Regions from separate parts of the Streptomyces sp. NPDC013457 genome, predicted to be linked through region 2. Evidence: predicted binding sites of a transcription regulator. Region 2 holds the regulator's gene; the other holds the start of a gene.
What was found. Region 2 encodes HrcA, which represses chaperone genes, less so after heat shock. Its sites were predicted from a motif close to TTNGCACTCNGNNNNNCNGAGTGCNAA; they were not measured.

Region 1: a site for HrcA is predicted at 2,431-2,457, ahead of groES (co-chaperone GroES). Genes of this name have one in related genera too.

What each region holds. Positions count from the first base shown of each region.
Region 1 is NZ_JBICBL010000005.1:441,485-455,929, reverse strand. It holds gene ACF1G2_RS16585 (SAM-dependent methyltransferase) at 1-107, opposite strand, end outside; gene ACF1G2_RS16580 (polysaccharide deacetylase family protein) at 217-1,140, shown strand; gene ACF1G2_RS16575 (hypothetical protein) at 1,137-1,394, shown strand; partial or broken gene ACF1G2_RS16570 (IS5 family transposase) at 1,411-2,420, opposite strand; gene groES (co-chaperone GroES) at 2,557-2,865, shown strand; gene groL (chaperonin GroEL) at 2,983-4,611, shown strand; gene ACF1G2_RS16555 (ester cyclase) at 4,771-5,484, opposite strand; gene ACF1G2_RS16550 (substrate-binding domain-containing protein) at 5,582-6,730, opposite strand; gene ACF1G2_RS16545 (DUF2264 domain-containing protein) at 6,912-8,759, shown strand; gene ACF1G2_RS16540 (SDR family NAD(P)-dependent oxidoreductase) at 8,821-9,594, opposite strand; gene ACF1G2_RS16535 (MOSC domain-containing protein) at 9,633-10,310, opposite strand; gene ACF1G2_RS16530 (LysR family transcriptional regulator) at 10,392-11,282, shown strand; gene ACF1G2_RS16525 (WhiB family transcriptional regulator) at 11,405-11,740, opposite strand; gene ACF1G2_RS16520 (response regulator transcription factor) at 12,192-12,803, shown strand; gene ACF1G2_RS16515 (sigma-70 family RNA polymerase sigma factor) at 13,283-13,885, shown strand; gene guaB (IMP dehydrogenase) at 14,025-14,445, shown strand, end outside.
Region 2 is NZ_JBICBL010000002.1:487,983-502,427, forward strand. It holds gene ACF1G2_RS07690 (AMP-dependent synthetase/ligase) at 1-1,079, shown strand, start outside; gene hemW (radical SAM family heme chaperone HemW) at 1,185-2,387, shown strand; gene ACF1G2_RS07700 (DUF3097 domain-containing protein) at 2,541-3,341, opposite strand; gene ACF1G2_RS07705 (MBL fold metallo-hydrolase) at 3,352-4,080, opposite strand; gene hrcA (heat-inducible transcriptional repressor HrcA) at 4,234-5,253, shown strand; gene dnaJ (molecular chaperone DnaJ) at 5,254-6,393, shown strand; gene ACF1G2_RS07720 (nitronate monooxygenase) at 6,597-7,676, shown strand; gene ACF1G2_RS07725 (16S rRNA (uracil(1498)-N(3))-methyltransferase) at 7,673-8,416, shown strand; gene ACF1G2_RS07730 (hypothetical protein) at 8,413-8,766, opposite strand; gene ACF1G2_RS07735 (AAA family ATPase) at 8,858-10,192, shown strand; gene ACF1G2_RS07740 (tetratricopeptide repeat protein) at 10,189-11,274, shown strand; gene ACF1G2_RS07745 (tetratricopeptide repeat protein) at 11,274-12,362, shown strand; gene ACF1G2_RS07750 (histidine triad nucleotide-binding protein) at 12,418-12,777, shown strand; gene ACF1G2_RS07755 (ribonuclease Z) at 12,781-13,683, shown strand; gene ACF1G2_RS07760 (adenosine deaminase) at 13,688-14,445, shown strand, end outside.

The sequences.
Region 1 (14,445 bases), on a different contig from region 2:
ACGGCGAGTTCCCGGGCCGGGTCGTAGTCGCGCAGGGCGGCGAGCAGCGTCTGGCCCTCCGGGGAGAGCAGGGCGGTGAAGGCGGCGAGGTCGGTCACCCGTCCCATTGTGGGCCAGCCGGGGGATGGTGGGCGCCGGGCGGCGGTGTCGGCGCCCCTGGGAGTCTCGGCGCTGACAGGATGCGGCGCCATGCAGCTAGTAAGACAAAAAGAACAGATGCGAACGAAGCGGGCGCTGCGTCTTCGCCGGTCGATGGGTGCGGCGCTGGTCGTCGCCGCGCTCGGATCCGCCTGTGCGGGCCCGTCCGGCGAGGAGGGGGGAGCCGAGAGCGGACGCAAGGCCCCCGCGCCTCCCGCCGCCGGCCAGCAGCAGGGCCAGGGCGCGGCCGCCGCGCTCGACTCGTACGTCGAGAAGGTCCGCGAGCGGCGTGCCGCCCGGGTGCTCGCCGCCAAGAAGTGGGGCCTCGAACGCCCACCTCTGGAGGCCCCCGCCCCGCCCGCGGTGAAGCCGAAGATCACCACGCGCAAGGGCTTCGAGACCGACGGCGAGGGGCTGCCGCCGGTCTTCACCACCGTGCCGACCAAGCAGAAGGTCGTCTTTCTGACGATCGACGACGGCGCGGAGAAGGACCCCGAGCTGCTGCGGATGATGAGCGAGCTGCAGATCCCCTACAGCGCCTTCCTCAGCGACTACGTCGTCAAGGACGACTACGGGTACTTCAGGAAGATGCGGGACTCCGGTGTCTCCCTGCACAACCACACCCTCAACCACCGCTACCTGCCCGGACTTTCGTACACGGCGCAGAAGCGGGAGATCTGCGGGATGCAGGACGTCATCGAGGAGGAGTTCGGCAAGCGGCCCCCGCTCTTCCGCCCGCCGTACGGCAACTACAACGAGGACACGCTGCGCGCGGCGAAGACGTGCGGGGTGAAGGCGGTCCCGCTCTGGGCCTCGGAGGCGTTCCCGGACCGGATGGAGTGGCGCGAGTGGGACCGGGACCTGCACCCCGGTGACATCGTCCTCACGCACTTCAGGGGCAAGGGGGACTGGAAGGGCTCGATGGCCGACATGGTCCGCCGCGTGATGAAGACGATCACGGCCAAGGGGTACGCGGTCGCGAAGCTCGAGGACTACGTGTGAGACGCGCGCGCCGGCTCGCGGCGGGTCTGGTGCTGGCCGGCGCGCTCACGGGGATGACGGGGTGCGCCTCGTCCGTGGACCCGATCGAGCGCCTGGGCCGGAAGGCGGCCGTACGGGTCGGGGAGGCGGGGGCCGGGGGCGGAGCGCTCTCGAAGACGGCGGCCCGCGTCCTCCACGGGCTGGGCCGGCTCGACGACGGAGGCCGGCTCGACGACGGAGGCCGTCCGGCCGGCCGGGGGGTGCTCCGCCCCTAGGTTCTGTCGTCAAATGTCAGGCCCACATCAGGAGTGAGGCGAGGGTGACGGCTGCTTCGTAGGACTGGGCGGTCTTGTTGTATCGGGTGGCGATCCCTCGCCATTGCTTGAGACGGTTGAAGCACCGTTCCACGACGTTGCGGTGTTTGTATGCCTCGCGGTCGAAGGCCGGCGGGCGGCCTCCGTGGCTGCCGCGTCGGGCCCGGTTGCGGGCCTGGTCGGCCCGCTCCGGGATCGTGTGCGGAATGCCGTGGCGGCGGAGCCAGGTGCGGATCGCCTTCGAGCTGTAGCCCTTGTCGCCCAGGACGTGATCAGGCCGGACGCGGGGCCGTCCGGGGCCGATCCGAGGCACTCGGATGGCTTCCATCACGGCGGTGAATTGGGTGCAGTCGTTGGTGTTGCCGCCGGTGACGACGAAGGCGAGAGGGCGACCCCGGCCGTCGCAGGCCAGGTGGATCTTGCTGGTCAGCCCGCCTCTGGACCTGCCGAGTGCCGGATTGCGAAGCCCCCTTTTCGGGCCCCGGCCGCGTGCTGGTGAGCGCGCACGACGGTCGAGTCGACCGCGACGAGCCATTCGACGTCGCCGGCAGCATCGGCTTTGGCCTGGGCGGCCCGGAGCATCCGGTCGAACGTTCCGTCCAACGCCCACCTGCGCAAACGGGTATGCAGCGTGGCCCATGGGCCGTATCGCTCGGGCACATCCCGCCAGGCCGTCCCGGTCCGGAACTTCCACACGATCCCGTTCAGGACCCTGCGGTCGTCCAGCCGCTTCCGCCCCCGCAACGACTCGGGCAGCAACGGCCGGACGAACTCCCACTCGGCATCAGACAGCTCATGGCGACGAATCACCCCACCATGATCCACCAGGCAAGATCGTTTGAAGACATCGCCTAGGGGGTGTCGCGTCGCCGCACCGTACTTGTGTGCGGAACCAACCGGTCCGTCACGCCGTTTCCCGTACCGGGACCGAATCGCCACGCCGCACTGAATTGGCACTCCGCTTGACCGAGTGCTAATCGCAGTCATAGTCTCGGCTCTGGCACTCCCCACTGGAGAGTGCCAACACAGCGACGGGCAGGTCCGGCACCCGCGACGACGGATCCACCTGGTCGCCACCTCAGACAGTTAGCCCCGTGAGATCTCCGAAGGGGGAGGTCGGATCGTGACGACCACCAGCTCCAAGGTTGCCATCAAGCCGCTCGAGGACCGCATTGTGGTCCAGCCGCTCGACGCCGAGCAGACCACCGCCTCTGGCCTGGTCATCCCGGACACCGCGAAGGAGAAGCCCCAGGAGGGTGCTGTCCTCGCCGTCGGTCCGGGCCGCTTCGAGAACGGCGAGCGCCTGCCGCTCGACGTCAAGGTCGGCGATGTCGTGCTGTACAGCAAGTACGGCGGCACCGAGGTGAAGTACAACGGCGAGGAGTTCCTCGTCCTCTCGGCGCGCGACGTGCTCGCGATCATCGAGAAGTAATTCACCGAAGTACCTGAAGCACATGCTTTGAGCTGCGCCCCTGACCCCGCACCGGGCGTCCGGGGCGCAGTTCGGTTTCACCAGTTTTTCGACATCCGAGAGGGCTGAATCGCTCCCATGGCGAAGATCCTGAAGTTCGACGAGGACGCCCGTCGCGCCCTTGAGCGCGGCGTCAACAAGCTTGCCGACACCGTGAAGGTGACGATCGGCCCCAAGGGTCGCAATGTCGTCATCGACAAGAAGTTCGGCGCTCCCACCATCACCAACGACGGTGTCACGATCGCCCGCGAGGTCGAGATCGAGGACCCGTACGAGAACCTCGGCGCCCAGCTGGTGAAGGAGGTGGCGACCAAGACCAACGACATCGCGGGTGACGGCACCACCACCGCCACCGTGCTCGCCCAGGCGCTGGTCCGCGAGGGCCTGAAGAACGTCGCCGCCGGTGCCTCCCCGGCCGCCCTGAAGAAGGGCATCGACGCCGCGGTCAAGGCCGTCTCCGACGAGCTGCTCGCGACCGCCCGTCCGATCGAGGACAAGTCGGACATCGCCGCCGTGGCCGCGCTCTCCGCGCAGGACCAGCAGGTCGGCGAGCTCATCGCCGAGGCGATGGACAAGGTCGGCAAGGACGGTGTCATCACCGTCGAGGAGTCCAACACCTTCGGTCTGGAGCTCGACTTCACCGAGGGCATGGCCTTCGACAAGGGTTACCTGTCCCCGTACATGGTGACCGACCAGGAGCGTATGGAGGCCGTCCTCGACGACCCGTACATCCTGATCCACCAGGGCAAGATCTCCTCGATCCAGGACCTCCTGCCGCTCCTCGAGAAGGTCATCCAGGCCGGCTCCTCCAAGCCGCTGCTGATCATCGCCGAGGACGTCGAGGGCGAGGCCCTGTCGACCCTGGTCGTCAACAAGATCCGTGGCACCTTCAACGCCGTGGCCGTCAAGGCTCCCGGCTTCGGCGACCGCCGCAAGGCGATGCTCGGCGACATGGCCACCCTCACCGGTGCCACCGTCATCGCCGAGGAGGTCGGCCTCAAGCTCGACCAGGCCGGTCTGGACGTGCTGGGCACCGCCCGCCGCGTGACCATCACCAAGGACGACACCACCATCGTCGACGGTGGCGGCAACTCCGAGGACGTCGCGGGCCGCGTCAACCAGATCAAGGCCGAGATCGAGTCCACCGACTCCGACTGGGACCGCGAGAAGCTCCAGGAGCGCCTCGCGAAGCTGGCCGGCGGCGTGTGCGTGATCAAGGTCGGCGCCGCCACCGAGGTGGAGCTGAAGGAGAAGAAGCACCGTCTGGAGGACGCCATCTCCGCGACCCGCGCCGCGGTCGAGGAGGGCATCGTCTCCGGTGGTGGCTCCGCCCTGGTCCACGCCGTCAAGGTCCTGGAGGGCAACCTCGGCAAGACCGGCGACGAGGCCACGGGTGTCGCGGTCGTCCGCCGCGCCGCTGTCGAGCCGCTGCGCTGGATCGCCGAGAACGCCGGCCTCGAGGGCTACGTCATCACCTCGAAGGTGGCGGAGCTGGACAAGGGCAACGGCTTCAACGCCGCGACCGGCGAGTACGGCGACCTGGTCAAGGCCGGCGTCATCGACCCGGTGAAGGTGACGCGCTCCGCGCTGGAGAACGCCGCCTCGATCGCCTCCCTCCTCCTCACCACCGAGACCCTCGTGGTGGAGAAGAAGGAAGAGGAGCCGGCGGACGCGGGCCACGGCCACGGTCACGGCCACTCGCACTGACGCGCGCGTAAGCGACCACCGAGGTCCGGTGCCACCCCTCGCGGGGGCGCCGGACCTCGGTGCCTTCCGGGCCTGCCGTCCGGCTCCCGACCGCCCGACCGCCCTGGGGTCCGCCGCCCGGGTCCGGGGGTCCGACCGCCCGGGGGTCCGCCGCCGGGCCTACGCCTCCGAGGCCTCCACGGCGCCGAGCTGCTCCATGAGGCCGAGCAGGTCGTACTGCCACCAGCCTTCCGCGATCTTGCCGTCCTTCCTGAACTGGTGGATGGTCGTGCCGGACATCGAGACCTTCGTGCGGGCCGTGGTGGGCATGAGCCCCATGAAGTCGCCCTTGTGCGTCCCCACCCAGGTCCACCGCGTGCACACCCGGTCGCCCTCGGCGATCTGGTCGTTGACGGTGAAGTCGAAGTCGAACGCGCCCCGCCACATCTCCACCTGGCGCCGGATCGCGTCCATGCCGATGGTGTCCTGCTCGTTGGTCGGATCGTGGTCGTGGTAGCCCTCCGCGAGGACCTCGTCGAGTGGCGGAAGCTCGCCGTCGGCGGCGAGGAGCTCGAAGAACCGCTGGGCGTTGCCCTTGTACAGCTGGATGTCCCGCACGATGTCCAGGTCGGTGAAGGTCGGCATCTCGTCGCAGAGCGCCACCATCTCCCGGAAGATGCGGTCCGTCTCGGGGAGCTGCGAGTTGGTCATCGCCACCTCGTAGGAGGGGAACTCCACGATCTCCACGAGATGCTCCGAGTCGGAGCGGTCCTTGCCGATGACGCTGTGGCTGGCTGTCCGCTTGCCCTGGGTCTGCTCGACCCACTTGTCCATGAGCCGGTTCAGATCTTCGAACCGGCTGGTCTTGCAATCGATGATCTGTACGAAAGTCATGACACCTCCCGGACCGGGTGGGACCTTTCCAGTCTAGGTCCGCGGCCGTCCGGGGCCCGGCGTGGATCCCTCCGCGATCGGAAACAGATCGAATCGATCAGGCGGGGTGGACCCCTCCGGGAGCTCCGCAGGACGACCGCACCCGCAGCCGCGGCAGCAGGCTCAGATGCCTCCGGGCCGACTCCTCCTGACCGGTCTCCGTCAGCCGCTCCACCAGCAGTTCCGTGGCGTGCCTGCCCACTTGGCGCTTGGGCGGGGCGACCGCCGTGAGCGGGGTGTCGGCGAGCGCCGCGACCTCGTCGTCGTACGCGATGAGGGCCAGGTCCTCCGGCACCTTCACGCCCAGCTCCGCCAGCCGCCGGACGATCTCGATCGCGTCCACGTCGTTGTGGACCACCGCCGCGCCGGCGCGGCCCGAGGCCACCGCCTCGTGCAGGGCCCGCACCGCGGCCTCGAACCCCGCCGGATCCTGGTCGGCCGGTACGGAGTCGATCACCGGCCCGGGCGCCGTCAGGTCCAGCGTGGCCAGCGCCTCCGCGTAACCGGCGCGCACCGCGAGCGCGGTCGGGCTGTCGCCCCGGGCGACCAGCAGCGGGGTGCCGCGGCCGAGGCCGAGCAGATGGCGCAGGGCGAGCAGGACGCCGTGGCCGTGGTCGGAGACCACCCGGTCCAGGGCGTCCAGCGGACTGCCGGGGTCGGCCCGGCGCTCCAGGAGCACGGCGGGTACGGGGAGTTCGGCGAGCCAGTCCCCGTACGCCGGACGGTCCTCGGGGCCCCGCCAGCCGGGCGCGACGAGCACGCCCTCGGCGCCGGCCGCGAGCAGGCCCTCGGTGCGCGCCCGGTCCTCCTCGGGGCGGTAGTCCGAGATCCGCAGGATCAGCCGGGCACCGGCGTTCGCCGCCGCCTCGTGCGCTCCCCGGATGACCTCGGCGAAGTAGTACGTGGCCGAGGGCGCGAGCAGCCCCAGGACCAGGCCCTCGCCCGAGCGACGGGCCCCGGCAGCACGGACAGCACCGGCCGCCCCGGCAGCACTGCCCGCCACGCTGGGGGCCGCGTGCCGCGCAGGCCAGGAGACCTGTCCGTGCACCCGGTCGAGCAGCCCCCTGGCGGCCAGCGCCTCGACGTCGCGACGGGCGGTCACGGGGGAGACGCCGAGCCGGTCGGCGAGTTCGGCGACACGGGCGGTGCCGTTCTCGCGGACCAGGGCCAGGAGTCGGTCGTGTCGTTCGGCGGCACTCTCGCGCACGGTGTATCCCTCGCGTTCGGTCGGTCCGGCGGCTCGTCGGACCTGGAAGCGGAGCCTACGCCAGAATGATCGAACGGAAGGAGTTTCGATCATTCGCTCTGGTCCCATTGACGTTCGATCGGCGCCCGGCTCATGATTCCGGCGACGACGACCGACGACGACGTCCGCCTCAGGGAGCACCATGCCCACGCCGCCCGAGAACCGTGAGCTCAGTCCGTTCACCGGCTGGACCCGCGCCCACTGGGAGGACACCGCCGACCGCCTCCTGCTGGCCCTGCGACCGTACTCCTCGCCCCGCAACGGTCTCGTCGGCCTGCCGGGCCCCCGGCCCAGCCGGTCCGGCGCCCGCTCCGACGGCCTCGAAGGCCACGCCCGTACGTTCCTGCTCGCCGCCTTCCGTGTCGCCGGCGCCCGCGGAGCGGACCCGCACGGCCACCTGGCCCGCTACGCCGAGGGCCTCGCCGCCGGCACGGAGGCGCCGGGCGGGGAGGGGCCCGAATCCTGGCCGCTCCTCACCGACGTGCGCCAGGCGGTCGTCGAATCCGCCTCCGTCGCCCTCGCCCTGCGGCTGACCCGCCCCTGGCTCTGGGACACCCTCGACGACCGCACCCGCGGACAAGTCGTCGACTGGCTGCTGCCCGCCCTCGAACCCTCCCCGGTCGACAACAACTGGTGGCTCTTCGGCCTCACCGTCGCCGGCTTCCTCCGGGACGCCGGCATCGAGACGGACCGCGCGGCCGCCACGATCGACCGCGCCTCCGTCACCGTGCACCGCTCCCTCGACCGCATCGAGCGGTGGTACCTGGGAGACGGCTGGTACAGCGACGGCGACAACCGCGCCTTCGACCACTACAACGCCTGGGCCCTGCACTTCTACCCCGTCCTGCACGCCCACCTCTCCGGCGACCGGGACCTCCTCGACCGCTACGGCCCCCGCCTGCGCGCCCATCTCGACGACTACGTCCACCTCTTCGACGCGAACGGCGCCCCCGTCCCGTACGGACGCTCCCTCACCTACCGCTTCGCCGCGGCCGCCGCCCCCTGGCTCGGCACCCTCACCGGCCACACCCCGCTCACCCCCGGAGCCACCCGGCGTCTCGCCTCCGGCTCGCTGCGGTACTTCCTCGACCGGGGCGCGTGCGACGAGCGCGGACTGCTCACGCTCGGCTGGCACGGCCCGTACCCGCCGGTCGTCCAGAGCTACTCGGGACCCGCCTCGCCCTACTGGGCCTCCAAGGGCTTCCTCGGTCTCCTGCTGCCCGCCGGCCACCCGGCCTGGACCGACCCCGAGGAGCCCCTGCCCGCCGAGCGCGCCGACACCGTGCGCCCCGTCGCCCCGGCCGGGCTGCTCATCCACACCACCGCCGCCGACGGGGTCGTACGCCTCCACAACCACGGCAGCAACCACGTCGTCAGCGACCCGGACGGCGAGGACGACTCCGGCTACGCCCGCTACGCGTACTCCTCCCGCACCGGCCCGACCGCCCCGCCCGACCACGCCGACAACCACTTCGCCCTGGTCGTCGACGGCCGGGTCACCCGGCGCGGCCCGGCGACCCCGGCCGGCACCGGCCCCGGCTGGGCCGCCTCGCTCCACACCCCGCTCCCCGGGATCCGGGTCCTCTCCGCGACCCTGGCCCACGGACGCGCCGAGGTCCGCGCCCATCTCGTGCTCGGCGCCGCCGAGGGAACCCCCGTCCGCCAGACCGGCTGGGCCACCACCCCCGGCGGCCCGACGGCCCAACTGCACGCCGTCCACGGCTACCCGGGCGCCGCCGGGACCGTCCCGCTCGCCACCGGCGCCACGCTCCAGGGCGGTCCGCACACCCGCACCGCCGCCCTGCACGGCACCACGGGCGGAGCCGGATCCCTGTTCGTCGCCCTCGCCTCCCTCACCGCCGAACCGGACCCGGACCCCGTCACGGCCCTCGCCGCCGTCCGGGTCGCCGGCCGCACGATCCACGTGACCTGGCGGGACGGCACCGTGACGGCGATCGAACTGGACCCGAGCGAGGTGCGCGGGGCCTGAGTGCCCGAGGCGGGCGGGGCCATCCGCCGCCCGGAACCCGCTACTCGCCGCCCGGACCCCGCTACTTGGGGCCGTAGGTACGTCCGGCCCGGGAGGAGACCCCGCCGAGCAGACCGCGCGGAGTCAGCTTCACCACGCCCATCAGCGCCTTGTAGCGGGGATCGGGGATGGAGAGCGTCTTCCCGCGGGACAGGTCGTGCAGCGCCGTGGCCACCAGCTTGTCCGCGTCGAGCCACATCCAGCCCGGGATGTTCTCCGTCCCCATGCCGGCCCGCTCGTGGAACTCCGTCCGCACGAAGCCCGGACAGAGCGCCATGAGCCGTACGCCGCTGTCCGCCAGGTCGCGTGCCGCGCCCTGGGTGAACTGCACGACCCACGCCTTCGACGCCCCGTACGTGCCCCGGGGGACGAACGCCGCCACCGAGGCCACGTTGACGACCCCGCCCCGGCCGCGGGCGCGCATGGACTCCGCCGCCGCCGACGTCAGCCGGAGCACCGCCTCGCAGTGCACGGTCAGCATCTTCAACTCGTCGGCCATGGAGACTTCCAGGAACCGGCCCTTGTTGCCGAAGCCCGCGTTGTTCACCAGCAGGTCCACCGGATGCTTCGGATCCGAGAGCCGGGCCTCCACGGCCGCGATCCCCTTCTCCTCGGCCAGGTCCGCCGCCAGGACCTCGGCCTCGATGCCGTGCCGGTCGTGCAGTTCGGTCGCCTGCTCCCGCAGCCGCTTCACATCGCGGGCCACCAGCACGACGTCGTGTCCGTCCGCCGCCAGCCTCCGCGCGAAGGCGGCCCCGATACCCGCCGTCGCGCCTGTAATCAGTGCACTCGTCATGGGCGGCACGTTAGTGCCCCGGGCCCGGACCTCCGCGATCAGGAGCCGGTGCCGTACTTCTCCGTGTGGGTACGGGCCAGTTCGAGCAGTTCGCCGTCCATCCACGCGGCGGCGGCCAGGGTGCGCGGCAGCAGCGAGCGCTCGGTCGTCACGGCCCGGTGCAGCAGGGAGACCGTGATGTCGTGGTCGGGGCGGCGGACGACCTCGACCGGGTCGCCGACCGTGAACGCGCCCGGCCCGATCACGCGCAGCAGGGCGCCGGGGCCCGCGGCCGACCCCATGAAGCGCCGGACCCACCCCTTCTCCCCGACGAAGCCCGCGAAGGTGCGGCAGGGGATGCGGCCACCGGTCACTTCGAGGACCACCTCGGGGCCGACCCGCCAGCGCTCGCCGATCAGGGCCCCGTTCACGTCGAGCCCGAGGGTGGTGAGGTTCTCCCCGAAGGAGCCGTTGGCCAGCGGTCGGCCCAGCTCGCGCTCCCAGGCGTCCATGTCCTCGCGGGCGAAGGCGGACACGGCGCGGTCGTTCCCGCCGTGGAAGCGGAGGTCGCACACGCTGTCCCCGGCGAGCCCGCTCGCCCCGACACCGCGCGGGCCCGGCGCCTCGACCCGTACCGGACCCTCCACCGGACGCTTGTCGATGCCGGTCGTCCCGGAGGGCGCGTCCGTGTACTCCACGGCCATGGCACGCCCGACATTCACGCTCAGAACCTTCATAACGGCACCATAAGTCCTGTCCAGGTCAAAGCTGTCCAGAGATATTCGCCTAGAAGCCCAAGCATCGCTTATGCTCGAACCATGATCGAGGCCCGCCATCTCCGCGTCCTGCGCGCCGTCGCCGCGACCGGCTCCTTCTCCGCCGCCGCGCGCGAACTCGGCTGCACCCAGCCCGCGGTGAGCCAGCAGATGAAGGCGCTGGAGAGCTCCGCCGGTACGACCCTGCTCATCAGGACCGGCCGCGAGATGCGGCTCACGCAGGCGGGCGAGGCCCTGGTCCGGCACGCCTCGGGCATCCTCGCGGGGCTCACCGCCGCCGAGGAGGAGGTGGCCGCTATCGCGGGGCTGCGCGCCGGCCGCGTCCGGCTGGTCTCCTTCCCCAGCGGCAGCTCGACGCTGGTCCCGACCGCCCTCGCCGCCCTGCGCGCGGCGCACCCGGGCACACGGGTCTCGCTGGTGGAGGCCGAACCGCCGCGCTCGGTGGAGATGCTGCGCGAGGGCGACTGCGACGTGGCCCTGGCCTTCCGCTACGGAGCGGGGCCGGCGGAGTGGGACGACCTGATCGTCCGGCCGCTGCTCGCCGACCGCCTGGTCGGCCTCGTGCCCGAGGGGCACCGCCTCGCCGACGCCGACGCGGTCGGCATCGCCGAGCTGGCCGAGGAGTCCTGGATCGCGGGCTGCCCGCGCTGCAGGCGCCAGCTCGTGGAGGTGTGCGAGGAGGCCGGGTTCACCCCGCGCATCGACTTCGCCACCGACGACTACCCGGCCGTGGTCGGGCTCGTCGGCGCCGGTCTGGGCGTCGCGGTCCTGCCGCAGCTGGCCATCGAGTCCGTACGTCCCAAGGGGGCACGGACCGTGGTCGTGGAGCCGGCCGTGGAGCGCGAGATCGTCGCCCTCACGCTGCCCGACCTGGCCAAGGTCCCGGCGGTCGCGGCGACCCTCGACGAACTGACCAGGGCAGCCGGACGCTGACGGATCCGCACCCTCGCGCCCCCTGGGCGCGTGGTGTGACCCCGGGGGCCGGGTGAGGCTCGACCCCCGGCCCCGTCAGGGGCAGAAGAAACGTTCCTTCATGTCTTCGGGCGAACAGAGGTTCAGGCGCGCCCTACGCCTGTCGAACCCGACGCCGTGGCCGAAGCCGTGATCAGACGGTTGCGGGCCCGTCCCATGAGCTCTTCGCGTTCGTCCTCGGTGAGGCCGCCCCAGACGCCGTAGGGCTCGCGTACGGCGAGTGCGTGTGCCGCGCACTCCGCGCGTACCGGGCACCGCATGCAGACCTCTTTCGCCGAGTTCTCGCGCGCACTCCGTGCCGCGCCACGCTCTCCCTCGGGGTGGAAGAACAGGGAACTGTCGACTCCGCGGCAGGCCGCGAGCAGCTGCCAGTCCCAAAGATCGGCGTTGGGTCCCGGAAGGCGGGAGAAATCTGCCATTGCGCTTGTCCCCTTGAAACCGTGTCGAACGGATTGGTGGGCGGGTGGATGGCTGATGTGCCGGGGGCCCTTCGCCCCCCGTGCGTCTCGCGTACCCGCTCCTGCGGGTTCGACCCGACAGTACAACTACTGTCTAAGTAGATGTAAATATGACTCATTGCGAATCTAGCCACAGACACCACAAAAAGGGAAGAAAAGCCGCTAAATGGGGCATAGCTTCCAGTGAAGGACGCATGACCTGCGGCGCTCTCCTCCGCGCACGCTCCCTCACGTAGAGTGCCGAAGGCGGCCGTCCGACCCGTAACTCTTTCGAGTGACCATCGTTGAGAGTGCGGAGGCGGTTGAAGGAACAAGCGCTCGGGCAGGTGTCCGAGGGCGTCAACCGCACAGGTGACGATACGTACCAGCCCTGGAGGCTCTAGGTGACGCGCATCAGCTGCGGAGGGCGGCCATGACATCCGTCCTCGTCTGCGACGACTCCCCGCTTGCCCGAGAGGCTCTTCGCCGCGCGGTCGCGACCGTGCCCGGCGTGGAGCGCGTGACCACCGCGGCCAACGGCGAGGAAGTCCTCCGCCGCTGGGGCGCGGACCGCTCGGACCTGATTCTGATGGACGTACGCATGCCCGGTCTGGGCGGCGTGGAGACCGTCCGCCGACTGCTGTCCGCCGACCCCGGCGCCCGCATCATCATGCTCACCGTCGCGGAAGACCTGGACGGTGTCGCGCTCGCGGTCGCCGCGGGCGCCCGTGGCTATCTGCACAAGGACGCCTCGCGCGCCGAGCTGCGGGCCACGGTCACCCAGGCCCTCGCCGACCCGACCTGGCGGCTCGCCCCGCGCCGGCTGCGGTCGGCCGAGATGGGCGCGGCGCCGACGCTCACCGCACGTGAGATCCAGGTGCTCGAAGGCATGAGCCACGGCCGGTCCAACGCGGAGATCGGACGCGAGCTCTTCCTTTCGGAGGACACGGTGAAGACGCACGCCCGCCGGCTCTTCAAGAAGCTGGGCGCATCGGACCGGGCGCACGCCGTCGCCCTCGGCTTCCGGTGGGGCCTGGTCCGCTAGGGCATGTTTCGAAAGCCCGTCCGGCCGGGAACGCCTGGCTCGCACGCTCGACGTGTTGTCGGTCGTCAGTGCAGCCCGCTGCGCTTTCCTCCCTCCGCCGTGCGCACGCTCCCCCAAGCTCTCGGCTGCGCTCGAGCAGGGGGACCCCCATGACGCTCCCGGCCCCGCCCTTCGGGCGAACGACGCTGCTTTCGAAACACGCCCTCGGCGACGACCGGCCGTTTCCCCGTCCGCCGGGTGCCGGCGGGGCGGTAGCCCGGGGCCCTGTCACGCAGGCTGTCGGGCCTCCGCCGCGGCGGCTTGTGTCACTTCCGCGCGGGATGCCGCATCCTTGAGATGTGGAGTTCCTCGGGGACGAGTCGATCGAGCGGAAGGGGAGGGCGCAGGAGATGAGTTCCGGCGCACCTGCTCATAACGCTTCGGTGCACAACAACGGACGCGGTGCCGCGGACGCCGAGGCGTCAAGGCACCATGGAGCGATGCGCGACGACGAGACCATGGGATCCCCCATGCCCGTAGGGCCAGGGGAGATCGGTGCGCTCGTCCACCGCGCCGTCGAGGGTGACGAGCAGGCCACGCACGACCTTCTGGCGCGCGTGCACCCGCTGGCGCTGCGCTACTGCCGTACGCGGCTGAACCGGCTGCCCGGCGATGCCCGCCACTTCGTCGAGGACCTCGCGCAGGAGGTCTGCGTCGCCGTACTGATGGCGCTGCCGCGCTACAAGGACACGGGCAGGCCCTTCGAGGCCTTCGTCTTCGCCATCGCCGGACACAAGGTCGCCGATCTGCAGCGGGCCGCGATGCGGCACCCGGGCTCGACGGCCGTGCCCTCCGACGAGATGCCCGAACGGCCCGACGACTCGCTGGGCCCGGAGGAGCGCGCGCTGCTCAGCGACGATGCCGAATGGGCCAAGAAGCTGCTCGCCAATCTCCCGGAGAACCAGCGCGAGCTGCTGGTCCTGCGGGTGGCGGTCGGTCTCACGGCCGAGGAGACGGGCCAGATGCTCGGGATGTCCCCGGGGGCGGTACGGGTGGCGCAGCACCGCGCGCTCAGCCGCCTTCGGGCACTGGCCGAGCAGTAAGGGTCGACGAGGGTCGGTGGCCCTCACGTATACGTACGAACGTCCAAAGCTGCTCTCTGATCTTGATCGTGGAATGAGACACCGTCGAGGCCCGTTAGCATGGACATCCGCACCGATCAAGGCCATTGGGGAAGGTGTCATGACTGTCAACGTCGACGGAGTGCCCGGTAAATTCGCGACACTCGGGCTGACCTACGACGACGTACTGCTGCTGCCGGGAGCATCCGAGGTGCTTCCCAACGCGGTCGACACCTCGTCCCGCATCTCGCGCAACGTCCGGGTCAACATCCCGCTGCTCTCCGCGGCGATGGACAAGGTGACCGAGTCGCGCATGGCGATCGCGATGGCCCGTCTGGGCGGCGTCGGCGTGCTGCACCGGAACCTGTCCGTCGAGGACCAGGTCAACCAGGTCGACCTCGTCAAGCGCTCCGAGTCCGGCATGGTCACGGACCCCATCACCGTCCACCCCGAGGCGACGCTCGCCGAGGCGGACGCGCTGTGCGCCAAGTTCCGCATCAGCGGTGTCCCGGTCACCAACCCGGACGGCAAGCTGCTCGGCA
Region 2 (14,445 bases):
ACGGCCGCATCGACAAGATCATCGTGAACCTGCCGGTGGTCCAGCCGACCTACATGGCCGCCGTGCCCCGGATCTTCGAGAAGGTCTACAACGGCGTCGCCGCCAAGGCGCGCGAGGGCGGCGCGGCCAAGTACAAGATCTTCCAGTGGGCGGCCGGAGTGGCCCGCGAGTACGCCAAGGTCACCCAGGACAACTTCCGCCGCACCGGTACCGCCTCCGCGCCCTTCGGCCTCACCGTGAAGCACAAGGTCGCCGACGCGCTGGTCTACAAGAAGCTCCGCGAGGCCTTCGGCGGCCGTCTCCGCGCCGCCGTATCCGGCTCCGTCGCGCTGGCACCCGAGATCGGCTTCTTCTTCTCCGGCGCGGGCATCCACATCCTGGAGGGCTACGGCCTCACGGAGTCCAGCGCCGCCTCCTTCGTCAACCCGGGCGAGGCCTACCGCACCGGCACGGTCGGCAAGCCGCTGCCCGGCTGCGAGGTCCGGATCGCCGACGACGGCGAGATCCTGCTGCGCGGCCCCGGCATCATGGAGGGCTACCACGGCCTGCCCGAGAAGACGGCCGAGGTCCTGGAGGCGGACGGCTGGTTCCACACCGGGGACATCGGCGAGCTGTCCGCCGACGGCTACCTGCGGATCACCGACCGCAAGAAGGACCTGTTCAAGACCTCCGGCGGCAAGTACATCGCGCCGACCGAGATCGAGGGCCAGTTCAAGGCCGTCTGCCCCTTCGTCTCCAACATCGTCGTCCTCGGCGCCGACCGGAACTACTGCTCCGCTCTCATCGCGCTCGACGAGCCCGCCATCCTCGGCTGGGCCGCGGAGAACGGCCTCGCGGGCAAGGCGTACGCGGAGGTCGTGGCCGCCCCGCAGACCCTGGCGATGGTCCAGGGATACGTGGACCGCCTCAACGAGGGCCTGCAGCGCTGGCAGACGATCAAGAAGTTCCGGCTGCTGCCCCGCGACCTGGACGTGGAGCACGGCGAGCTCACCCCGTCGCTGAAGATGAAGCGGCCGGTGGTGGAGCGGACGTACAAGGACCTGATCGAGGACATGTACGCGGGGGCGCGGGAGGCGTGACCGCTCCGGTCCGGCCGTAGCCGGGGTTATCCACAGGCCGGCGGCCCACCTCGGGCAGTACGGGACAATGGGCTCATGCCTTCCGTACTGCCCGATGGTGAGCCCATGCCCGATGACGGGGCGCTGCCCGCGCACGCCCTGGAAGGGGCCGGGGAGCGGCCGCTCGGGTTCTATCTGCACGTGCCGTACTGCGCGACCCGCTGCGGCTACTGCGACTTCAACACGTACACCGCCAGTGAGCTGCGCGGTGCCGGAGGCGTGCTCGCCTCCCGGGACAACTACGCGGGGCAGGTCGTCGAGGAGATACGCCTCGCCCGGAAGGTGCTCGGCGACGACCCGCGGCCGGTGCGGACGGTCTTCGTCGGCGGCGGTACGCCCACGCTGCTCGCGGCCGGTGATCTCGTACGGATGCTGGGGGCGATCCGGGACGAGTTCGGGCTCGCGGACGACGCCGAGGTGACGACGGAGGCGAACCCGGAGTCGGTGGATCCGGCGTATCTGGCGGAGCTGAGGGCCGGCGGCTTCAACCGGGTGTCGTTCGGGATGCAGAGCGCCCGGCAGCACGTCCTGAAGGTCCTCGACCGTACGCACACCCCGGGCCGGCCCGAGGCGTGCGTCGCGGAGGCGCGGGCGGCGGGCTTCGAGCACGTGAACCTGGACCTGATCTACGGGACGCCGGGGGAGTCCGACGACGACTGGCGCGCGTCGCTGGAGGCGGCGATCGGAGCGGGCCCCGACCACGTCAGCGCGTACGCGCTGATCGTCGAGGAGGGGACGCAGCTGGCGCGCCGGATCCGCCGCGGCGAGGTGCCGATGACGGACGACGACGTGCACGCGGACCGGTACCTGATCGCCGACTCCGTCTTCGCCGAGGCCGGCTTCGACTGGTACGAGGTGTCGAACTGGGCCACGTCGGAGGCCGGGCGGTGCCTGCACAACGAGCTGTACTGGCGCGGCGCCGACTGGTGGGGCGCGGGCCCCGGGGCGCACTCGCACGTGGGCGGGGTGCGCTGGTGGAACGTGAAGCATCCGGGGTCGTACGCGGCGGCCCTCGGCGCCGGGAGGTCGCCGGGCGCCGGGCGGGAGCTCCTCTCGGCGGAGGACCGGCGCGTGGAGCGTGTGCTTCTGGAGCTGCGGCTCCGGGAGGGCTGCCCGCTGGACCTCCTGAAGCCCGACGGCCTCGCGGCGTCCCGTAAGGCCCTCGCGGACGGACTCCTCGCGCCCGGGCCGTACGAGGCGGGGCGCGCGGTCCTGACCCTGCGGGGCCGCCTCCTCGCCGACGCGGTCGTCCGCGACCTGGTGGACTAGGTCCCGGCGTCGCGCCCCGGCGCCGTGCCCTGGCGCCGCGCCTTGGTGCCGCACCCCGGCGCCCGCCTTGGTGCCGCGCCCCGTCGCCGCACCAAGGCGCGGCGACGGGGCCTCGCTGTCGCGGCCCGCGCGGATCGGCCGGGTGGGACGGCGCTAGGGCGCCGTCACGAAGTCGATCAGTTCCTCCACCCGGCCCAGGAGCGACGGCTCCAGGTCCTTGTAGGAGTGGACCTTCGACAGGATGTGCTGCCAGGCCGCTCCCGTGTTCTGCGGCCAGCCCAGCGCCCGGCAGACGCCCGTCTTCCAGTCCTCGCCCCGGGGGACCGCCGGCCAGGCCGGGATGCCCACGGAGGACGGCTTCACCGCCTCCCAGACATCGATGTACGGGTGCCCCACGATCAGGACGTCCGGGGACGAGACCTGCGCCGCGATGCGGGACTCCTTCGAGCCCGGCACCAGGTGGTCGACGAGGATGCCGAGCCGCGCGTCCGCCGCCGGGCCGAACTCCGCGACGATCGACGGGAGGTCGTCGATGCCCTCCAGGTACTCCACCACCACGCCCTCGATACGCAGGTCGTCGCCCCAGACCCGCTCCACCAGCTCCGCGTCGTGCCGGCCCTCCACGTAGATCCGGCCCGCCCGCGCCACCCGCGCCCGCGCGCCCGGGACCGCGACGGACCCCGAGGCCGTGCGGCTGGGGCGCGCCGGACCGGCCGCCGGGCGGACCAGCGTCACCACCTTGCCCTCCAGCAGGAAGCCCCGGGGATCCATCGGGAACACACGGTGCTTGCCGAAGCGGTCCTCCAGCGTGACCGTGCCGGCCTCGCAGCGGATCACCGCTCCGCAGAATCCCGTCGCGACCTCCTCCACCACGAGGTCCACCTCCGCCGGCACCTCCGGCACCGGGGCGGATCGCTTCCAAGGGGGCGTCAGGTCCGGGTTGTAGCTGCGCATTCGGGCGACGTTATGCGACGGAGAAGCGCCGTGCCAGCTCATCCCGCTGGCGCCGCACGAACGCCGCGTCCACCACCGCCCCGTGTCCCGGCACGTACAGCGCGTCCTCCCCGCCGAGCGCCAGCAGCCGGTCCAGGGCCGCCGGCCAGCGCGAGCCGATCGCGTCGCTTCCGGCCTGCGGCTCGCCCGACTCCTCGACCAGGTCGCCGCAGAAGACGACCTCCACCCCGTCGACGTCCGGGACGAGGAGCGTCAGATCATGACCCGAGTGCCCCGGCCCCACGTTGGCCAGCAGCACCTGGCGGCCGCCCAGGTCCAGCGTCCATTCGCCCGACACCATGTGCCCCGGCAGGACGAGGGTGTCCACGGCCTCCGTCGCCGCCGACTCCGCCACCCCGTGCCGTACCGCGTCCTCCCGCAGCGCGTGCCCTTCCCGTCGCAGCAGCTCGTCCAGGCCCACCGCCCCGAACACCTCCGCCCCCGCGAAGGCGGCCGTGCCGAGGACATGATCGAAGTGCGGGTGGCTCAGTGCGATGTGTGTCACTCTCCGGCCGCCCGCGAGCGCCTCCGCCTGCCCCCGCAGCTCGGCGCCCTCGGCGAGCGTGGAGCCCGTGTCGTACAGCAGCACGGCGCGCTCGCCCAGTACCAGCCCCACCGTGGCGTCCCAGCCGGGCAGTCGGCGCCTGCCCACCCCGTTACCGAGCCGCTCCCAGCCGTACTCTTCCCAATCGACATCCATACCGCGACGCTATCCGCAACGACGTGGCCTCCGACCCGGCCTCCTTGCCAGGAGCGATGCCCGCCGCCGTACACTGGCCGGGGGATTCCTGGCACTCGAACAGGGCGAGTGCCAAATGCGGAGCAACCGATACGACAGCTGGAGGTGTGCGCGATGCTCAGCGAACGCAGACTCGAGGTGCTGCGCGCCATCGTCCAGGACTATGTCGGGACGGAGGAGCCGGTCGGCTCCAAGGCGCTCACGGAGCGCCACAAGCTCGGCGTCTCGCCCGCCACCGTGCGTAACGACATGGCCGTCCTGGAGGACGAGGGCTACATCGCCCAGCCTCACACCAGCGCCGGACGCATCCCGACCGACAAGGGCTACCGGCTCTTCGTCGACCGGCTCGCCGGCGTCAAGCCGCTGTCGACGCCCGAGCGGCGCGCGATCCACAACTTCCTCGACGGAGCCGTCGATCTCGACGACGTCGTCGGGCGCACGGTCCGGCTGCTCGCGCAGCTGACCCGGCAGGTCGCCGTCGTGCAGTACCCGTCGCTGACCCGCTCGACGGTCCGGCACGTGGAGCTGCTGTCGCTGGCCCCCGCCCGGCTGATGCTGGTGCTGATCACGGACACCGGCCGGGTCGAGCAGCGCGTCATCGACTGCCCGGCGCCGTTCGGCGAGACCTCGCTCGCGGACCTGCGCGCCCGGCTCAACAGCCGTGTCGTCGGCCGCCGTTTCGCGGACGTGCCGCAGCTGGTGCAGGATCTTCCGGAGTCCTTCGAGGAGACGGAGGACCGCGGCACGGTCTCGACGGTGCTCGCGACCCTGCTCGAAACCCTGGTGGAGGAGCACGAGGAGCGGTTGATGATCGGCGGTACCGCCAATCTCACCCGTTTCGGCCATGACTTCCCCCTCACGATCAGGCCCGTTCTCGAAGCCCTCGAGGAGCAGGTCGTGCTCCTCAAGCTGCTGGGCGAGGCCAAGGACTCGGGCATGACCGTACGGATCGGGCACGAGAACGCCCACGAGGGCCTCACGTCCACGTCCGTCGTCGCGGTCGGCTACGGTTCGGGCGACGAGGCAGTCGCCAAACTCGGCGTGGTCGGACCGACCCGCATGGACTACCCCGGAACGATGGGAGCGGTACGCGCAGTGGCACGTTACGTCGGACAGATCCTGGCGGAGTCGTAAGTGGCCACGGACTACTACGCCGTACTCGGCGTGCGCCGCGACGCGTCCCAGGACGAGATCAAGAAGGCATTCCGGCGGCTCGCCCGCGAGCTGCACCCGGATGTCAATCCCGATCCGAAGACGCAGGAGCGGTTCAAGGAGATCAACGCCGCCTACGAGGTGTTGTCGGACCCGCAGAAGAAGCAGGTCTACGACCTCGGTGGCGACCCGCTGTCCGCGTCCGGCGGCGGCGGTGGAGCCGGCGGCTTCGGCCAGGGCGGCTTCGGGAACTTCTCGGACATCATGGACGCCTTCTTCGGCACGGCGTCGCAGCGCGGACCGCGCTCGCGCACGCGCCGCGGCCAGGACGCCATGATCCGGCTGGAGATCGACCTCAACGAGGCCGCCTTCGGTACGACGAAGGACATCCAGGTCGACACGGCGGTCGTCTGTACGACCTGCTCCGGCGAGGGTGCCGCGCCCGGCACGTCCGCCCAGACCTGTGACATGTGCCGCGGCCGTGGTGAGGTCTCGCAGGTCACGCGGTCCTTCCTGGGCCAGGTCATGACCTCTCGCCCCTGCCCCCAGTGCCAGGGCTTCGGCACGGTCGTCCCCACCCCGTGCCCCGAGTGCGCGGGCGACGGGCGGGTCCGCTCGCGGCGCACGCTCACCGTGAAGATCCCGGCCGGTGTCGACAACGGGACGCGCATCCAGCTCGCGGGCGAGGGTGAGGTCGGCCCCGGCGGCGGCCCCGCCGGTGACCTGTACGTCGAGATCCACGAGGTCCCGCACGAGGTCTTCCAGCGCCGCGGCGACGACCTGCACTGCACGGTCACCATCCCGATGACGGCGGGAGCGCTCGGTACGAAGGTGCCGTTGCAGACGCTCGACGGGATGGAGGAGGTCGACATCCGCCCGGGCACCCAGTCCGGCCAGTCGATCCCGCTGCACGGGCGCGGCATCACGCACCTGCGCGGCGGCGGCCGGGGAGACCTGATCGTGCACGTCGAGGTGACGACGCCGTCGAAGCTCGACGCCGAGCAGGAGCGGCTGCTGCGCGAACTGGCGAAGCTGCGCGGCGAGGAACGGCCCACGGGTCAGTTCCAGCCGGGTCAGCAGGGGCTGTTCTCGCGGTTGAAGGACGCGTTCAACGGGCGGTAGGCGTACTGCTGCCGGGGGTCCGGGGGTCGTCCCCCGGGCAGGCACAGTCAGCCGGGTCAGCAGGGGCTGTTCTCGCGGTTGAAGGACGCGTTCAACGGGCGCTAGACCGGATCCCCGCCGCCCGTCGGGCGGTCGGTTCCGGGCCTGGAAGGGCGGTATCCGCGGGTCGCGGATGCCGCCCTTCCGTATGACACGATGCCTGCATGTCCACCGCGCTGAACGATCTCTCCCGATACCCGATCGTGCAGGCCCCCATGGCGGGTGGCGCGTCCTGCCCGGAGCTCGTCGGAGCCGTGTGCGCCGCCGGCGGGCTCGGGTTCCTCGCCGGGGGCTACAAGACCGCGGGCGGGCTCTACCAGGAGATCAAGCAGGTGCGCGGGCTGACCGGCGAGCCCTTCGGCGTCAACCTCTTCGTGCCGCCCGGCGGGCAGCCCGCCGATCCGGCCGCCGTCGAGGTGTACCGGCACCAGCTCGCCGGGGAGGCCACCTGGTACGAGACGGCCCTCGGCGACCCCGACAACGGGCGCGACGACGCCTACGACGCCAAGCTCGCGATCCTGCTCGAAGACCCGGTCCCCGTCGTCTCGTTCACCTTCGGCTGCCCCGACCGGGACACCTTCGACGCCTTCGCCCGCGCCGGTACGTACACGATCGTCACCGTCACCTCCGCCGACGAGGCCCAGGCGGCCCAGCGGGCCGGGGCGGACGCCGTCTGCGTGCAGGGCGTGGAGGCCGGCGGACACCAGGGCACGCACCGCGACGACCCGGACGCCGCTCTCGCCGGGACCGGGCTCCTCACGCTCGTCACCCAGGTCCGGGAGGCGGTGCAGCTTCCGATCCTCGCGGCCGGCGGGATCATGCGCGGCGCGCAGATCGCCGCGGTCCTCGCGGCCGGTGCCGACGCCGCCCAGCTGGGCACCGCGTTCCTCGTGTGCCCCGAGTCGGGGGCGCACGCGCTGCACAAGCAGGCCCTGACCAACCCCCTCTTCGTCCGGACCGAGCTCACCCGGGCCTTCTCCGGCCGCCCGGCGCGCGGGCTCGTCAACCGGTTCATGCGCGAGCACGGGCCGTACGCCCCCGCCGCCTATCCCGAGGTCCACCACCTCACCGCCCCCGTCCGCAAGGCAGCCGCCACCGCGGGCGACGCGCAGGGTATGGCCCTGTGGGCCGGCCAGGGGCACCGGCTGGCCCGCGAACTCCCCGCGGGCCGGCTCGTCGAGGTGCTGGCCGCCGAACTCGACACCGCACTCACCGCGCAGGCCCACAGGAGCAACGCCTCATGACCGCACCCGTCTTCGTCGTCGAGGCCGTCCCCGGCAACGGCCCCTTCCTCCTCGACGGCCCCGAGGGCCGTCACGCCGTCTCCGTGAAGCGGCTGCGCGCGGGGGAGGACGTCGTCCTCACCGACGGGCGGGGCACCTGGGCCGACTGCGTGGTGCTCGGCGCCGAGGGCAAGGACCAGCTGACCGTCGAGGTCTCCGGCAGGTACGAGGAGGCCGCGCCCGCGCCCCGTATCACCGTCGTCCAGGCGCTGCCCAAGGGCGACCGGGGCGAACTGGCCGTCGAGATCATGACGGAGACCGGGGTCGACGCGATCGTGCCGTGGGCCGCGTCCCGCTGCATCACCCAGTGGAAGGGCGACCGCGGGCTCAAGGCCCTCGCCAAGTGGCGGGCCACCGCGCGCGAGGCCGGCAAGCAGTCCCGCCGTACGCGCTTCCCCGAGGTCGCCGACGCGATGACCACCAAGCAGGTCGCCGCACTCCTCGCGGGGGCCGACCTCGCCGCCGTGCTGCACGAGGACCGGGACCACCCGAGCGGCGCGCTCGCCGAAGCCGAACTCCCTGCCGAGGGCGAGATCGTGCTCGTCGTGGGCCCTGAAGGGGGCGTGTCCCCGGAGGAGTTGGCGGCCTTCGAGGCGGCGGGCGCGAAACCGTACCGACTCGGCCACAGCGTCCTGCGTACCTCCACGGCCGGTACGGCGGCCACGGCGCTGCTCCTCGGCCGCACGGGCCGCTGGAGCTAGTCCGCCACCAGCGTGTCGAAGAGGGGCCAGCCGTCCGTCTCGTGCAGGCCGTGGGCCGTCGGGAGGAGACCGCGTGCCGTGGCCTCGTCGAGGAAACGGCGTACCACCCCGGGCTCGTTGAGGTTGAGGTAGCCGTCTCCGGTGTCCGCGACCTGGCCCGCGCCCATGTACCCGCCCTGCGTCACACGGCCCGGGCCCTCCTGGAAGACCAGGCGCAGCTGGGCGTGCGGGGTCTCGGCCCGGCGCAGCGTCAGGAGTTCCCGGCAGGGCGGGTGCAGGTGCCCGACCGACCAGAGCCAGACCGTGCCGTCCGCCGTCAGCCTGCGCGGTACGCGTTCTCGTCGCCCCATGCGCCCACGGTATGCGCGGAGCCCGGGGGCGCGGCAACGGGATTTCGGACCCGGTGGGTGCGGAAGGCATGTCGGTTCATAGGGTGACCGCATGTCCGACGAGTCTCCTCTGATCCGTAGTCTGCGCGCCGCGGTCGCCGCCGCGCCCGAAGACGTGCCCCTGCGGCTGCACTTCGCCGAACTGCTCCTCACCGAGGGGCGCGGCGACGAGGCCGTCACCGAGGCCGCCGTCGCGCTCCAGCGCGCGCCGGGTGACGAGGCGGCGCGGGCGCTGATGCTCCGGGCGATGGGACAGCACGCCGCACCCGCAGCGGCCCCGGCGGCAGAAGCCGCCCCCGCGACCCCCGCCGGCGAAGCCGCCCCGACCGCCCCTGCCGCCGACGCCGCCCCCGCCCGGTCCTCCTCCTTCGACTGGAACGCGGCCGAGCAGGAGGTCGGGGACCTCGTCGGGCCCCGGTTCGTCGAGGGCGGCGGCGGTGACGGCGACGACCTGGAGCAGCCGCTCACCTCCGACGGCGGCGGAGACCCCGGGGACGCCTCGGCCTGGGACGTCGACGCCCCCGGCTCCGTACGCCTCGCCGACGTCGGCGGCATGCAGGAGGTCAAGGGCCGCCTGGAGGCCGCCTTCCTCGCTCCCATGCGCAACCCCGAACTCCGCAGGCTGTACGGCAAGTCCCTGCGCGGCGGCCTGCTCCTGTACGGCCCGCCCGGCTGCGGCAAGACCTTCATCGCCCGCGCCGTCGCCGGCGAACTCGGCGCGAGCTTCATGTCGGTCTCGCTCTCCGACATCCTCGACATGTACATCGGCACGTCCGAGAAGAACGTCCACGACATCTTCGAGACCGCCCGCGCCCAGGCCCCGTGCGTCGTCTTCCTCGACGAGCTCGACGCCCTCGGCGCCAAGCGCTCCCGTACACACCACAGCGGACTGCGCAACGTCGTCAACCAGCTCCTCACCGAGCTCGACGGAGTCGACGGGGCCGAGAACGAGGGCGTCTTCGTCCTCGCCGCCACCAACGTCCCCTGGGACGTGGACCTCGCGCTGCGCCGCCCCGGCCGCCTCGACCGGACCCTGCTCGTGCTGCCGCCCGACGCTCCGGCCCGCGAGGCGATCCTCCGCTACCACCTGCGCGAGCGCCCCATCGAATCGGTCGATCTCGGCAAGCTCGTCAAGATCACCGAGGACTTCTCCGGCGCGGACCTCGCCCATCTCTGCGAGACGGCCGCCGAGTCCGCGCTCCTCGACTCCGCCCGTACCGGCACCGTCCGCATGATCAACATGAAGGATCTGCTGGGCGCGGCGAAGCAGCTGAAGCCGTCGAGCGAGTCCTGGTTCGCCGCCGCCCGCAACGTGGCGATGTTCGCCAACGACGGCGGGATGTACGACGACCTGGTCACCTACCTGAAGAAGAAGCGGAAGCTGTGAGCGTGAAGCACCCGGAGTTGGAACAGGCCGAGCTGCTCTACGGCATGGGCCGGTACGGCGAGAGCCGGGAACGCGTCGCCCGGTGGATCGCCGAGGCCCCCGACGACCACCACGCCCTGGTGCTGCTCGCTCGGTGCCTCATAGCCGAGGAGCGATTCGCAGAGGGCCTCGGCGCCGCCGACGCGGCGCTGACCCACGCCCCGGACTTCGCCTACGGGCACTACATCCGCGGTGTCGCGCTGCGCCGCCAGGGGCGGCCGCACGACGCCGAGGAGGCGATGCGGGAGACCATCCGTCTCGACCCGGACTACTGGGCGCCGCGCGCCGTGCGCGCCGAGCTGATGCCCTTCGTGCGCGACCGGTTCCCGGGAGGCGACGCGGCGGCGGTCGCCGAGGGACTCGCGGAGGCACAGGAAGCCGTCCGGCTGGGGCCGGAGGAGCCCCGCGCGTGGGAGGCCCTGTACAAGCTCGCCCTTTTCAACCGGCGCCCCGACCTCGCCGACGAGGCCGTCCGGCAGCTCCTGCGGATCGACCCGACCAACACCCTCGCCGTGACGATGGCCACGGAGGACGAGGCCGCCAAGCCCGGCACCTCCGCCGCGCAGGCCGCCGACCTCTACGCCGGCGGTCTCGCCGCCGCCCCCGACTCCAACTGGCTGCGCAGGGACCTCGACAAGGCCGTCTACCGGATGCTGCGGGGGACGCGCTGGCTCGCGCTGCTCTGCCTGGTCCTGGCGGGTGTCACCCTCGACATCTTCCCGACCGACGGCGAGGAGCCGAAGGAGCTCCCCGTCGACCTCGGCACCCGGCTCTGGGCGTTCGCGCTGATGGCGGCGGTGTGGGGCTTCGGCGCCCTGCGCCGCTACCGGCGGATGCGCACCGGCGCCCGGCTGACCGTGCGCGCGCTCGTGCGACGGCTGTTCTGGCCCCGGGTCGTCCTCGCACAGGCCACCCTCGCGACGCTCTGCGCCCTGGTGATGCTCCTCGTGCCGTGGACCGACCGCACGGTCCCGCAGGTCCTGTTCTGGGTCGGACTCGTACCGAACCTGCTCAGCATCACCCATGACCGGGACAAGGTCTGATGCACCCCGCCCTGGACAGGGCCGACGCCCTCTTCGACGTGGGGCGGTACGAGCAGGCCGCCGCCCTCGCCGCGCAGCATCTGGCCACCGACCCGCAGGACGCCGCCGCGCTGGTCCTGCTGGCCCGCTGTCGGCACCGGCTGGGCCGCGAACAGGAGGCACTCGAGTCGGTCGAGGCGGCGCTGCTCGTCGAACCGGACTCACTGCCGGCCTGGTTGATGCGCACCCACGTCCTGCTCGCCGTGCAGCGTTACGAGGAGGCGGAACGGTCCGCCCGGTACGCCGTCGAACTCGCCCCGCAGTACTGGGGCAGTCACTACGCCCTCGGCACCGTCCTCGACCGGTCCGTCCGCGTCGAGCGCCGGCGCGAGGCGTACGAGGCTGCCCGGACCGCCGTCGCGCTCGGCCCCGAGGAGAGCGACGCGCATTTCCTCGTCGGCCTCACCGCCCAGCGCACCGGCGACCACCGCGTCGCCCGGCAGGCCTACGAGACGGCGCTGCGCCTCGATCCGCAGAGCAGCGAGGCCCACAACAACCTCTCCCTCCTGCATCTGCGCCGACGCTGGTTCCGGCCGGGGTCGTGGACGAAGGCCGCCGAGGGCTTCGTCGAGTCGGCGGCGCTGGACACGAACGACCGCCAGGCCCGCTACAACCTGGAGACCATGGCCTGGGGCACCGCCGCGGGGGCCCGCTGGGTGGCCCTGGCCGGCTTCCTCGCCGCCGGCCTCGGCTCCGCGCCGCTCCGCACCGGCGGCTCGGGCGGCGACGCCCTGGTCCCGTACCTGATCGGCGCGGTCGTCCTCGTCGGCGGCTGGGCGGGCTGGGCGGTGTGGATCACCCGGCGCGTACCACCGCGGCTGCGCCGCCCGCTGATCCTCGTGGCGCGCAACTGCCCGCCCGTGCTCGCCATGGCGATCGCCGTCGGACTGCTCGGGCTCCACTCGGCGGTCTCCATGGCCGTGGTGACGCTGGACGCGTCCGTCGTCGGGGCGCTCGGCTACCCGCTGTTCTGGATCGTGATCATCACCTACTGGGTCAGCCGCTCCCGCCTGCAGCGCCGCGCCCCCGGACCCGAGCGCGGTCGGTGACACGGCCGATACGATGCCGGAGTATCTGATCTTCCGAGGCGAGGAGGCCCGGGCCATGGCCGGAGAGCCGCAGAGCGACTGCCTGTTCTGCAAGATCGCGGACGGGGAGGTTCCGGCGACGATCGTGCGTGAGACGGAGACCACCCTCGCCTTCCGGGACATCAACCCGCAGGCGCCCACGCACGTGCTCGTCATCCCGCGCGTCCACTACCCCGACGCCGCCAGCCTCGCCGCCGCCGCGCCGACCATCGCCGCGGACGTGCTGCGCGAGGCCGGCGAGATCGCCGCGCAGGAGAAGGTCGACGGCACCGGCTTCCGCATCATCTTCAACACCGGGGCCGGCGCGGGCCAGACCGTCTTCCACGCCCACGCGCACGTCCTCGGCGGCCGCGGTCTCAACTGGCCCCCCGGATAAGACGTGTCCGTACGTGAACTCGTCGTGCTCGGGACCGCCAGCCAGGTCCCGACCCGGCACCGCAACCACAACGGCTACCTGCTGCGCTGGGACGGCCAGGGCATCCTGTTCGATCCCGGCGAGGGCACCCAGCGCCAAATGCTGCGGGCCGGGGTCGCCGCGCACGACATCGACCGGATCTGCGTCACGCACTTCCACGGCGACCACTCGCTCGGTCTGGCCGGGGTGATCCAGCGGATCAACCTCGACCAGGTCCCGCACCCGGTCACCGCGCACTACCCGGCGAGCGGGCAGCACTTCTTCGAACGGCTGCGGTACGCGACGGCCTACCGCGAGACGGTGCGGCTGACGCAGGCCCCGGTGGACGCCGACGGGCCCCTCGCGGTGACCGACTCGTACACGCTCGACGCGTACCGGCTCTCGCACCCGGTGGAGTCGTACGGCTACCGCATCACCGAGCCCGACGGGCGCCGCATCCTGCCCGAGCGGCTCGCCGCGCACGGCATCAAGGGCCCGGACGTCGGCCGGATCCAGCGCGAGGGCGTCCTGGACGGCGTGACGCTGGACGAGGTCAGCGAGGTCCGGCGCGGGCAGCGGTTCGCGTTCGTCATGGACACCCGGCTCTGCGACGGCGTGTACGCGCTCGCCGAGGGCGCCGACATGCTGGTCATCGAGTCGACCTTCCTCGACGAGGACGTCCGGCTCGCCACCGACCACGGCCACCTGACGGCCGGACAGGCCGCCGCCGTCGCGCGCGACGCGGGGGTGAGGCACCTCGTCCTGACCCACTTCTCGCAGCGGTACGGCGACCCCGCCGAGTTCGAACGGCAGGCGCGGGCGGCCGGGTTCGACGGCGAGCTGAGCATTGCCCAGGACCTGATGAGGGTCCCCCTACCGAAAAGATAGATCGATGCCCCTCCCCAAGGCCGAACTCCACCTCCACATCGAAGGCACCCTCGAACCCGAGCTGGCGTTCGCGCTCGCCGCGCGCAACGGCGTCACCCTGCCGTACGCGGACACCGAGGAGCTGCGCAAGGCGTACCTCTTCAGCGATCTGCAGTCCTTCCTCGACCTGTACTACGGGCTGATGGCCGTGCTCCACACGGCCGAGGACTTCACCGAGCTGGCCGACGCCTACCTGGCGCGGGCCGCCGCGCAGGGGGTGCGGCACGCCGAGATCTTCTTCGACCCGCAGGCACACACGGCGCGCGGGGTCCCGATCGGCACCGTGATCGAGGGCCTGGCCCGCGCGCTCGACGGGGCGGAGGAACGGCACGGCGTCTCCACGCGGCTGATCATGTGCTTCCTGCGGGACGAGTCCGCCGAGTCGGCGATGGCCACGCTGGAGGCCGCGCGGCCGTATCTGCACCGGATCACGGGCGTCGGCCTGGACTCGGCGGAGGTGGGCCACCCGCCGTCGAAGTTCCGCGAGGTGTTCGCGGCGGCGGAGGCCCTCGGTCTGCGGAAGGTCGCGCACGCGGGCGAGGAGGGCCCGCCGGCGTACATCCGCGAGGCGCTGGACGTCCTCGGCGTGGAGCGGATCGACCACGGGCTGCGGTGCATGGAGGACCCGGAGCTGGTGTCACGCCTTGTGCGGGAGCGGGTGCCGCTCACGCTCTGCCCGCTGTCGAACGTACGCCTGCGCGCGATCGACGTCCTGGAGGACCA